DNA from 4 places in the Pantoea sp. UBA4549 genome. Region 4 is predicted to be linked to each of the others. Evidence: predicted binding sites of a transcription regulator. Region 4 holds the regulator's gene; each other region holds the start of a gene.

What was found. Region 4 encodes PurR, which represses purine synthesis genes. Its sites were predicted from a motif close to CANGCAAACGTTTGCNTG; they were not measured.
Region 1: the regulator PurR is predicted to act here: its motif matches at 1,201-1,218, upstream of purM (phosphoribosylformylglycinamidine cyclo-ligase).
Region 2: the regulator PurR is predicted to act here: its motif matches at 1,750-1,767, upstream of gcvT (glycine cleavage system aminomethyltransferase GcvT).
Region 3: the regulator PurR is predicted to act here: its motif matches at 1,786-1,803, upstream of pyrC (dihydroorotase).

What each region holds. Positions count from the first base shown of each region.
Region 1 is NZ_DGLH01000007.1:38,657-41,785, forward strand. Features, by position in the region: gene uraA (uracil permease) at 1-155, opposite strand, end outside; gene upp (uracil phosphoribosyltransferase) at 414-1,040, opposite strand; gene purM (phosphoribosylformylglycinamidine cyclo-ligase) at 1,280-2,320, shown strand; gene purN (phosphoribosylglycinamide formyltransferase) at 2,317-2,952, shown strand.
Region 2 is NZ_DGLH01000003.1:74,809-77,937, forward strand. Features, by position in the region: gene ubiI (FAD-dependent 2-octaprenylphenol hydroxylase) at 1-1,039, shown strand, start outside; gene gcvT (glycine cleavage system aminomethyltransferase GcvT) at 1,820-2,917, shown strand; gene gcvH (glycine cleavage system protein GcvH) at 2,938-3,129, shown strand, end outside.
Region 3 is NZ_DGLH01000009.1:746,199-749,327, forward strand. Features, by position in the region: gene rimJ (ribosomal protein S5-alanine N-acetyltransferase) at 1-207, opposite strand, end outside; gene grxB (glutaredoxin 2) at 402-1,049, shown strand; gene B3041_RS10255 (lipoprotein) at 1,158-1,721, shown strand; gene pyrC (dihydroorotase) at 1,869-2,915, shown strand; gene dinI (DNA damage-inducible protein I) at 2,984-3,129, shown strand, end outside.
Region 4 is NZ_DGLH01000009.1:568,075-571,203, forward strand. Features, by position in the region: gene B3041_RS09345 (C40 family peptidase) at 1-430, shown strand, start outside; gene purR (HTH-type transcriptional repressor PurR) at 829-1,854, shown strand; gene punR (DNA-binding transcriptional activator PunR) at 1,851-2,762, opposite strand; gene punC (purine nucleoside transporter PunC) at 2,872-3,129, shown strand, end outside.

The DNA of each region.
Region 1 (3,129 bases), on a different contig from region 4:
ACGCCATTAAACAGCAGCACGGTCGCCGGGTTAATATGAAACAGTATCGGCACCAGCACCGTGGCGCCAAACATCGCAAACAGATGCTGCAGGCTGAGTGGAATGGTTTGCAGCAGCGGCGGGCGTTCGCTCACCCCAATGGCACGTCTCGTCATCGTATCCCCTTCCCTTCCTGTATTACAGGCGGTTAATTACTGTTTTTTTGTTAAAAAAAAACCGACTCTCTGGTCGGCTGCTCAAATACTGTTCTTTAAAAAATGCTAATGCATATTCTGCCTGCAGGCGCAGGCCGGGTGTTGCTGGCGGCAATGGGTTCACGGCCAGCGCGCAGCAGCCGGAGCGTACCGGCGCAGGCAACGGTTTCGGGCACTGCCCGGAGGCAGAGTGACCAGCAACATACCCCGGAGTAAACATTATTTCGTTCCGAAGATCTTATCACCGGCATCGCCGAGACCCGGAATGATATAGCCTTTCTCATTCAGCCCCTGATCGACTGACGCGGTATAGAGCTCAACGTCCGGATGCGCTTTCTCCAGCGCCGCAATGCCTTCCGGCGCCGCCACCAGTACCAGCACCTTGATGCTGCTGCAGCCCGCTTTTTTCAGCAGGTCGATGGTTGCAATCATGGAGCCACCGGTCGCCAGCATCGGATCGACGACCAGCGCCATGCGTTCTTCGATGTTAGAGACCAGCTTCTGGAAATAGGGCACCGGCTCCAGCGTCTCTTCATCGCGGTAGACGCCCACCACGCTGATACGCGCGCTTGGTACGTGCTCCAGCACCCCTTCCATCATGCCGAGACCGGCGCGCAGAATAGGGACCACGGTAATTTTTTTACCTTTGATTTGATCAACATCAACCGGGCCGTTCCAGCCTTCAATCGTCACGCGTTCGGTTTCGAGATCGGCGGTGGCTTCATAGGTCAGCAGGCTGCCTACTTCCGAGGCCAGCTCGCGAAAGCGTTTGGTGCTGATATCATGCTCACGCATCAGGCCGAGTTTGTGTTTAACCAGCGGGTGTCTGACTTCCACGATTTTCATGATTGTTCTCCCGGAATTGAGTTGAGCTAAAAAAAATCGCCGGATTATACCGCCTTTTTGCTTTTGCGCCACAGCGGATTGCGCAGGGGGGTGGCTGCCTGTCCTGAGAATAGCGGAATTGCGAAAATCTGACACAACGAATATCCGGCGCGAGATCAGACTCGCAAACGTTTGCCTGCGCTGTTAGAATTGCCGCGCTTAATTTTTGCCACCAATCGCAATCGCGTGGGGATTCCGCAGTGACCGACAAAACCTCTCTCAGCTACAAAGACGCCGGTGTTGATATTGATGCTGGTAACGATCTGGTTGACCGTATTAAAGGCGTAGTAAAGAAAACCCGCCGCCCGGAAGTGATGGGTGGGCTGGGCGGCTTTGGCGCGCTGTGTGCGCTGCCGCAGAAATATCGCGAGCCGGTGCTGGTTTCGGGAACGGATGGCGTCGGCACCAAGCTGCGCCTGGCGATGGATCTCAAGCGTCACGACAGCATCGGTATCGATCTGGTCGCAATGTGTGTGAACGATCTGGTGGTACAGGGCGCTGAGCCGCTGTTCTTCCTCGACTACTATGCAACCGGCAAGCTGGACGTTGACACCGCCTCTGCGGTGATTACCGGTATTGCCGAAGGCTGCCTGCAGTCAGGCTGTGCGCTGGTTGGCGGAGAGACAGCGGAAATGCCGGGCATGTATCACGGCGAAGATTATGATGTTGCCGGCTTCTGCGTCGGCGTGGTCGAGAAATCAGAGATCATCGACGGCAGTAAAGTCCAGGATGGTGACGTGCTGATTGCCCTGGGAGCAAGCGGCCCGCACTCCAACGGCTATTCGCTGGTACGCAAAATTCTGGAAGTCAGCGCCACCGACCCGGAACGCGAGCAGCTGGAAGGTAAGTCGCTGGCCGATCACCTGCTGGCCCCGACCCGCATCTATGTAAAAAATATCCTGAGCCTGATTGAGCAGGTGGATGTTCACGCCATTGCCCACCTTACCGGCGGCGGCTTCTGGGAAAACATTCCGCGCGTGCTGCCTGATAATACGCAGGCGGTACTGGACGAGCAGAGCTGGCAGTGGCCGGCGGTGTTCAGCTGGCTGCAGCAGGCCGGGAACGTCAGCCGTCATGAGATGTATCGCACCTTTAACTGCGGCGTCGGCATGGTGATTGCCCTTAGCCCGGATGAAGCCGACAAAGCGGTCCAGCTGATGCAGGATGCCGGCGAGCAGGCGTGGAAAATCGGCGTTATTAAGGCGTCTGATTCCGCAGAGCGTGTGGTTATCCATTCATGAAAAAACTGGTTGTACTGATCTCCGGCAACGGCAGCAATCTTCAGTCCATCCTTGACGCCTGCGCCAGCGGGCGGATCAACGGCAGCGTTGCTGCCGTTTTCAGTAATAAAGAGCACGCTTACGGCCTGACGCGCGCGCAGCAGGCGAGCGTGCCGGGCCTGGCGCTGTCGCCCGGCGACTTCCCCGATCGCGAAGCCTTTGATCGCCAGCTGATGCAGGAGATAGACGCCTGCGAGCCCGATCTGGTGGTGCTGGCAGGGTATATGCGCATTCTCAGCAGCGCCTTTGTTGCGCACTACCACGATCGCCTGCTGAACATCCACCCTTCTCTGCTGCCAAAATATCCTGGCCTGCATACCCATCGTCAGGCGCTGGAGAACGGCGATAAGGAGCACGGCACGTCGGTGCATTTTGTCACCGATGAGCTGGATGGTGGTCCGGTGGTCCTGCAGGCGCGGGTACCGATTTTTGCCGGCGATGATGAAGCTGAGATAACGGCGCGCGTGCAGCATCAGGAGCATGCTATCTACCCGCTGGCGATCGGCTGGTTTATGGATGGCCGGCTGGTGATGCGCGACGGCAGGGCCTGGCTGGATGGTCAGCCGCTGCCCGCACAGGGGTATGCACCCTAGGGATGCCCGGGGCGCATTAATGCGCCCATTCGATATCCCGCGACCCGGGGTGCATGAATGCGTCCATTTGATATCCCGCAACCCGGGGCGCATGAATGCGCCCCCTACATTTATCCCCCCCGTAGGGGGCGCATTCATGCGCCCCTGGGTTAATTCGCGTGCGGAACCTAATGACGC
Region 2 (3,129 bases), on a different contig from region 4:
CGCCAGTGAACGGCTGCTGCAGAAGCTGGATGTCTGGTCATCCATCCTCGCCCTGCGCGCCAGCGCCTACCACGGTATGGAAGTGTGGGATCAGGATAGCTTTGGATCCATTAGCTTTGATGATGAGCAGCAGGGGCTGTCACATCTTGGTTATATTATCGAGAATGAGGTTATTCACAGTGCGCTGTGGCAGCGCGCCAGCCAGTGCAAAGACGTCACGCTGTTTGCACCGGCCCGGCTGCAGCAGGTCGCGTTTGGTGATAATGAAGCGTTTATCACGCTGGAAGATGGCACCATGATGACCGCCCGGCTGATGATTGCCGCCGACGGCGCCGGCTCCTGGCTGCGTGAAAAAGCGGATATCCCGCTGACGTTCTGGGATTACGAGCACCATGCGCTGGTCGCCAATGTGCGCACTGATATGCCGCATGATGCCGTCGCGCGTCAGGTGTTTCATGGCGAAGGCATTCTCGCTTTTCTGCCAATGCAGGATCCGCATCTGTGCTCAATCGTCTGGTCACTTGCTCCGCAGGAAGCGGCTCGTCTGCAGTCGATGCCCGCAGCGCTGTTTAATCAGCAGCTCTCAGTGGCTTTTGATATGCGTCTGGGATTATGCAGCGTTGAGAGCGAGCGTAAAACGTTCCCGCTGACGGCACGCTATGCGCGCAATTTTGCCGCCCACCGTCTGGCGCTGGTCGGCGATGCCGCGCACACCATTCATCCGCTGGCCGGGCAGGGCGTGAACTTAGGCTTTATGGATGCGGCCGAGCTGATTGGTGAAATCCGCCGGCTGCATCAGGCGGGCCGTGATATCGGCGAGCACCTCTCACTGCGCCGCTATGAACGCAGCCGCAAGCACAGCGCAGCGCTGATGCTGGCCGGCATGCAGGGATTCCGTGAGCTGTTTGCCGGCACCCATCCGGCGAAAAAGCTGCTGCGTGACGTCGGTCTGAAGCTGGCCGATACGCTGCCAGGCGTCAAGCCGCGTCTGCTGAAGCAGGCGATGGGACTGAACGATCTGCCTGAGTGGATCCGCTAGCTAACCAGGGCGTTGTTGTTTCGTATCCGCCTTACCACAGGGGGCGCATTAATGCGCCCCGGTTTAGACCCATCCGCGGACGTCACATTTCGCACCCGCATTAACCCGGGCGCCATAAATGGCGCCCCTACGAAAACCCAATGCAGGGCATCATTGTTTCGCACCCATTTTGCCGTAGGGGGCGCATTAATGCGCCCCGTTTCAAATCCATCCGCGGACGTCACATTTCGCACCGTCCTATTGTAGGGGGCGCATTAATGCGCCCCGGTTCAAATCCATCCGCGGACGTCACATTTCGCACCCGCATTATCCCGGGCGCCATAAATGGCGCCCCTACGGCTACAGAGGAAAATGTAGGGGGCGCATTAATGCGCCCCGGCAAAAAATTTTCCCTGACTCCCTGTTCGCACTAAAACAGAGCGCTTTGCATCATAATGATGCCTCGTTTGATTTATTCTAATTTCACTGCCTTATTCGCATTAGTTATTTTCATACATAATGCATCACCCTTTTATACCCTTTCACTTATCAACAACGTCTGCGTGTTTTATTTACTGAAATATGACCTGAAAGTTGCATAATCTGCGCGGTTAATCACACAAAGGCAGCGAATTATGCTGCATGCTACAGGACGCACTGCAACTGTGAGGTCCGGCTTCGACCTCGTTTTGCTTATGGTTAAATCTGTTTTTCAGTGGTAACGTCAGCGAAAAGAGAACGTTTGCGTTGCCGTGTATTCTCGCGCAGACGAGCCCGCTTATTTGTTTTCACAGGATGGTTATGACTCAGCAAACGCCTCTGTTTAACCAGCACCAGCGCGATGGTGCACGCATGGTGGACTTTCATGGCTGGATGATGCCGCTGCACTACGGCTCGCAAATTGATGAGCATCACGCAGTGCGCAGCGACGCCGGCATGTTTGATGTATCGCACATGACCATTGTTGACCTGCACGGTGTACGCACCCGCGAGTTTTTACGCTATCTGCTGGCAAATGATGTTGCAAAACTGACGCAGCCTGGCAAGGCGCTCTACAGCGGCATGCTTAACGCTTCAGGTGGCGTGATAGACGACCTGATCGTCTATTTTATGCAGGAAGACTTCTTTCGGCTGGTAGTGAACTCTGCCACACGCGAGAAAGACCTCGCCTGGATAACGCAGCACGCCGCACCGTTTGGCGTAGCGCTGACAGAGCGTCGCGATCTGGCGCTGATTGCCGTTCAGGGCCCGAATGCGCAGCAGAAAGCTGAGACGCTGTTTGATGACACTCAACGCGCCGCCGTTGCCGGCATGAAACCATTTTATGGCGTGCAGTCAGGCGACCTGTTCATTGCCACCACCGGCTACACCGGTGAGGCGGGCTATGAAATTGCGCTGCCAGCTGACCAGGCTGAAGCGTTCTGGCAGCAGCTGCTGGCTGCCGGTGTAAAACCCGCCGGCCTGGGCGCACGCGACACACTGCGTCTGGAGGCAGGTATGAATCTCTATGGCCAGGAGATGGATGAGGGCGTTTCGCCGCTGGCCGCGAATATGGGCTGGACCATCAGCCGGGAGCCGGCCGACCGCAATTTTATCGGACGTGAAGCGCTGGAAGCGCAGCGTGAGCAGGGCAGTGAAAAACTGGTAGGCCTGATCATGACGGAGAAAGGCGTACTGCGCGGTGGCCAGACGGTGCGCTTCACCGATGAGCAGGGTGTACCGCAGCAGGGTATGATTACCAGTGGTTCCTTCTCGCCGACGCTGGGCTGCAGCATCGCCCTGGCGCGCGTGCCTGCCGGTATTGGCGAGCAGGCCATTGTGGAGATCCGCAATCGCGAAATGCCGGTAAAAGTAACTAAACCCGTTTTTGTTCGCGCCGGTAAGCCGGTCGCTCAGTAAATTTTTCAGGAGAAATGGCGATGAGCAATGTGCCAAATACGTTGAAATACCGCGACAGCCACGAGTGGGTGCGTAAAGAGGAAGATGGCTCTTACACCGTGGGGATCACCGAGCATGCGCAGGAGCTGCTCGGTGATATGGTGTTTGTCGACCTGCCAGACGTTGGCGCTACGTTTAGCGCGGGCGATGACTGCGCAGTGGCAGAGTCGGTT
Region 3 (3,129 bases), 180 kb from region 4:
CAGATCGCCAATCAGGCCCAGTCGCGCCTGCCAGCCGGAGGGGTAGCAGTGGCTGTCATCGCGCACCGGCTCCCACGGCTTGAGAAACGCGCGGTTTTCCGCGTAATAGTCTGCCAGCCGCCAGGCGTCGCGTTCATGCACCAGACGCACCACCAGACGATCGGTTGTAAGCCGCACGCGCGGGCCTGCAGAGCGATAGCCAAACATCAAATCTCCTGAAATCCTTAGCGAAAGAGCGCGGAATGCCGCTGACATTTTCTTCACTATAACCGCCCCGCAGGCTGCGACACAACGTTGCTGAATAAGCGCGTGGTTTGCCCCTTCCACGGTTCTCTTCCATACTTCCGGCAGGATCGGAAAAAGGGTGAATACCTCACCCGGAAAACCACAGGAGAAACGGGATGAAACTTTACATCTACGATCACTGCCCCTTCTGCGTAAAAGCGCGCATGATTTTCGGCTTAAAGAATCTGCCGATAGAACTGGTGGTTATGCTGAATGATGACGAAGCGACGCCGGTAAAACTGATTGGCCAGAAAATGGCACCGGTATTACAAAAAGCAGACGGCAGCGCCATGCCGGAGAGTATGGAGATTGTGCACTGGGTAGACAGGCAGGATGGCGAACCGCTGCTGACCGGCAAAACTAATCCGGCCATCTCTGACTGGCTGCGCCACGTCAACAGCTATATCAACAAGCTTTTAATTCCCCGTATCGCCGACGCCGCGTTTGCCGAATTTGCCACTCCGGAGGCGCGACGCTATTTTCACGACAAAAAAGAGGCAAGCCTTGGTGATTTCACCGAGCTGCGCAAGCATGCCCCCGGCCTGATCAAAAAGATCAGTGACGATCTGCGCCAGCTGGATCGGCTGATCGTGAAGCCCAACGCCGTTAACGGTGAGCTCTCAGAGGATGATATTCACCTGTTCCCGCTGCTGCGCTCGCTGACGCTGGTATCAGGCATCGACTGGCCAAGCCGTGTCACCGATTACCGCGATAACATGGCGAAACAGACGCAGGTCAATCTGCTCTCTTCTATTGCCGCCTGAATGCTAAACAGAGAGAAACCCGGCCCCGGGTTTCTCATCTTATCTGATGACACCTCGCGCCGATTCAGGCAGGCTTAGCGCTGTTTGCCACACCGGAATGAGGATCCAATGAAAAAGAAATTCTGTGGAATCGCGGCGCTGCTTGGCATGCTGCTGCTCAGCGGCTGTAATCAGCTGACGCAATACACCATCACGGAACAGGAAGTGAATCAGGCGCTGCAAAAGCGCAACAATTTTGAAAAAGAGATTGGCGTCTCCGGCCTTATCAATGCGCATATCGTGCTTAGCGATCTCAGCAGCGAAATCGGGCGTGAAGAACCCGATCGCGTAACCCTTTCCGGTAAAGCGAAAATTGATGTGACCTCACTGTTTGGTCCGCAGCAGGCTGAGATGCTGCTGAAAATGAAGGCGCAGCCGGTTTATAACGCGCAGGAAGGTGCTATCTACCTGCACAACCTCTCGATTGTTGATGCACAGGTGGTGCCGGAAAAAATGGCGTCGATTGTAAAAACACTGACGCCCTATCTTAATCAGTCTCTGCAGCACTATTTCAACGAGCGTCCGGCCTATCTGCTGAGCGCGGACCGCAGCAAAGGCGAAGCGCTGGCGAAAAAGCTGGCGAAAGGACTGGAAGTCAAACCGGGCCAGCTGGTGATCCCTTTTACCGACTGATGTAATCCCATGCGGCCAGCGTTTGCCTGGCCGCCTGCATCACCGCTCTCCGGCGATAAAAAGCCGTGCAAACGGTTGCCTGCCCGCTTAAGATATCGCCCCGGCCTGAATGCGCCATTCTGTTTTCACTTAAGCCGGAGCCTGACCATGACCTCTCAACCACAGCACATCACTATTCGCCGCCCTGATGACTGGCATATTCACCTGCGCGACGGCGTGATGCTTGAAAGCGTTCTGCCCTATACCAGCGCTGTAAATGGCCGGGCAATTGTCATGCCTAATCTGGTGCCGCCGGTTACCAGCGTGGCGGCGGCCAGCGCATATCGCGCGCGCATTCTTGCCGCCCTGCCCGCCGCGCACAACTTTACGCCACTGATGACCTGCTATCTGACCGATTCACTCGATCCGGATGAAATTGAAGCGGGTTTTCGCGCCGGCGTATTTACGGCTGCTAAGCTCTATCCGGCACATGCCACCACTAACTCAAGCCACGGCGTAACAAATACCGCAGCGATTGCCAGCGTGCTGGAACGCATGCAGGAGATAGGCATGCCGATGCTGGTGCATGGCGAAGTCACTGATTCCCACATTGATATTTTTGATCGCGAAGCGCGCTTTATTGAAACCGTGCTGCATCCGCTGCGCCAGCAGTTTTCCGGCCTGAAAGTGGTCATGGAGCACATCACCACAAAAGAGGCGGCTGACTATGTGGCTGACGGTAACGCGCTGCTGGCAGCCACCATCACCCCGCAGCATCTGATGTTTAACCGTAACCATATGCTGGTGGGCGGGATCCGGCCTCACCTCTACTGCCTGCCTGTTCTGAAGCGCAATACGCATCAGCAGGCGCTGCGTCAGCTGGTAGCCAGCGGCCATCCGCGCGTTTTTCTCGGCACGGATACTGCGCCCCATCTGCGGCATGCCAAAGAAGCAAGCTGCGGCTGTGCAGGCGTCTTCAATGCGCCGACCTCTCTGCCCGCTTACCTTACCGTGTTTGAAGAGCTCAACGCACTGGATCACTTTGAAGCGTTCTGCTCAGAAAATGGTCCGAATTTTTATGGACTGCCGCTTAACGAGGAAACGCTGACGCTGGTCCGCGAGCCCTGGCAGGTTGCTGAAAGCGTCACCGCAGGCGACGATACGCTGGTGCCCTTCCTCGCGGGTGAAACGCTTAACTGGCGCATCAAAGAATAAGCGATTACTGCTTGCCTTCGGCATGACTATACTGTACAAATAACCAGTATATTAAACCGGAGGCGTCTATGCGTATCGATATTACCGTAGCGAAAAATCGCCCGCTGCCTGCAGGTGCCCTGGATGCGCTTGGCGCAGAGCTTTCACGTCGTATTGCGCAGGATTTCCCGGAGGGCGAACATCACGTTAATGTGCGTTATGCCACCGGTAACCA
Region 4 (3,129 bases):
CAGTAAATCTCACCGCCTGCGCTATCAGAAAGCACGTGAAACCGCCATGACTAAGCTCATGGGCCAGCTGGGCAAACCTTATCAGTGGGGTGGCACCTCTCCGCTTACCGGATTCGACTGCAGTGGTCTGGTCTGGTACGCCTATAAAGATCTGGTTCGTTTTAAACTGCCGCGTACGGCTAATGAAATGTATCATCTGCGCGACGCTGCCCCCATCAAGCGTGAAATGCTGGAGAAAGGCGATCTGGTGTTTTTCCGCATCAATAATCGCGGGACCGCCGATCATGTTGGCGTTTATCTGGGTAACGGCAAATTCATTCAGTCGCCGCGCACCGGCAAGGATATTCAGATCAGCGCGCTGGGTGAAGATTACTGGCAGAAACATTATGTTGGCGCACGCCGTATGATGACCCCTAAAACCATTCGCTAACGGTTGCGCAACACGCAGAACCGCACGGCGTAACGCATTCGCGCTTCACGCCGGCACAGCCGCAAGGTCACGGCAGTTATCAGCAGCCGCACTGCGCCTGAAGTCTCCGTTGCCGCTTTCTGCCTGCACCACACGCTTTCGTATCTATCGCCGGAATAGAATTATTTTCGCCTGGCCGCAGGTAAACATCTCGTTTTATGACCCTCACCTTGCTAGAATCGCCGCCTTTCGTTGCGCAACACCTTTTGCGCACGCTGCTGTCATTATCTGCCACGGTTAATTACTCGCCTTAAATCAGCCATTTTTATGCTGAAATCGGGCAGAAAACCCTGCGCAGACGCAAACGTTTAACACTATACTTATCATAAAGTTGCGATAGGTTTAAGAGGTCCATTTTCATGGCAACAATTAAAGATGTGGCAAAACGCGCTGGCGTATCAACGACCACGGTTTCGCACGTCATCAATAAAACGCGCTTTGTCGCTGAAGAGACGCGTAATGCCGTGTGGGAAGCAATTAAAGCGCTGCACTATTCTCCCAGCGCTGTCGCCCGCAGCCTGAAGGTCAATCACACTAAGACGCTGGGTCTGCTGGCAACCTCCAGTGAAGCCCCCTACTTTGCTGAAATTATTGAAGCAATTGAGAATCACTGCTTCGCTCAGGGCTATACGCTGATACTGGGCAATGCGCATAACGACTTACAAAAGCAGCGCGCCTATCTGTCGATGATGGCGCAAAAACGGGTCGATGGCCTGCTGGTGATGTGCTCTGAGTATCCGGACGATCTGCTTCAGATGCTGGAAGAGAATCGTAATATCCCGATGGTGGTGATGGACTGGGGCGCTTCACGCGGTGATTTTACTGATACCGTACAGGATAACGCATTCCAGGGCGGCTATCTGGCCGGTCGTTACCTGATCGAGCGTGGTCATCGCGATATTGGCGCGATTCCGGGTCAGCTGGAGCGTAATACCGGCGGCGGACGGCACGCCGGCTTTTTACAGGCGATGCATGAAGCGGGTATCACGGTGCGTGCCGAGTGGATCGTACAGGGCGATTTTGAGCCTGAATCGGGTTATCAGGCGATGCAGCAGATCCTGAGCCAGAAGCAGCGCCCTACCGCTGTGTTCTGCGGCGGCGATATCATGGCAATGGGCGCGATCTGCGCCGCCGATGAGATGGGCCTGCGCGTTCCGCAGGATATTTCGGTGATCGGCTATGACAATGTGCGCAATGCCCGCTACTTTACGCCGGCGCTGACGACGGTGCATCAGCCTAAAGCGCAGCTGGGCGAGAAAGCGCTGGAGATGCTGCTGGATCGCATCACCAGCAAACGCGAAGAGCCGCAAACGATTGAAGTTCAGCCCAGTCTGATTGAGCGTCGCTCTGTCGGGGACGGTCCGTTTCGCGACTATCGCCGCTAAGCGCGGCGTTCGCTGAGCCACTCATGGTTTAGCGTCTCAGCATCACCCAGGTAAGCCAGCAGCCACGTCAGTGCCGGTGATGCCCGCTGCCCGGCCCAGCTGACGCAGCAGGGGCTGTCCGGAAAAGGCTGCGGCAGGATCAGTTCTGCCAGCGCGCCGCTATCCAGTAGCGGTCGCGCCAGATGTCCCGGGATCATCCCCACGCACAGGCCAGCTTGCAGGCAGTCGATCCCGGTTTCCCACTCCGGCACCACCAGCCGGCGCTGATTATCCAGCGTCCATGTCATACGACGCGGGAGTGCGCGCGACGTATCCTCCAGCACCAGCGACGGCCATGCGCGCAGCGCCTCTTCATCAGGATGCGCGCTCTGCGCCAGCGGATGATCCGGACTGACCACGCAGCGCCAGTTAAGGGCACCCATATCCTGAAAAGCAAAGCGCCCGCCGACCGGGATCGCCTGCGTGGCGCCAATGGCCACGTCAACCCGGCCGTCGGCGAGCGCATCCCATACGCCGTTGAACACCTCATAGCTGATGATCAGCTCCATATCGGGAAAATGGCGATAGAAATCTTTAACCAGCTGGCGCGTGCGCTGCGGCTTAACAATGCAGTCTACGGCAATACTGAGCTGGCCGCGCCAGCCGTTGGCCAGCTGCTGACACTGACGTCGCGTCGCCAGCATTTTTTTGATAACAGAGCGCCCTTCACGCACAAAATGCTCGCCTGCCGGCGTCAGGATCACCTCCCGATGCTGGCGTTCAAACAGCTCCACGGCAAGCCAGCTCTCCAGCTGCCTGATGGTATAGCTGATGGCAGAAGGCACGCGGTGCAGTTCCTGTGCCGCCGCGCTGAAACTTCCGGTGCGAGCCACGGCATCTGCCACCTCAAGCGCATATTCAGACCACATATTTTTTGCCTTCAAAAAATTTAACAGCACTCTGCAAATATTAGCGTTTCACAAAGCTGACTGCACCCTTTTACACTCCTTCGCGTTTCCCTGCCAAATGAGAAAAATAGTGATGTCTTCAAAAGGATTTCTGCCTTATCTGGCGCTGCTGAGCATGCTCGGCTTTCTTGCCACGGATATGTATCTGCCTGCATTCAGCGACATGCAGCGTGACTTTGCCACCGCACCGGGTGTTATCAGCGCCAGTCTGAGCCTGTTTCTGGCGGGCTTTGCCTGTGCGCAGGTAGGCTGGGGATTACTCTCTGACCGTATTGGCCGCAAACCGGTTCTCCTGGCTGGCCTGTCGATATTTGCCCTGAGCTGTCTG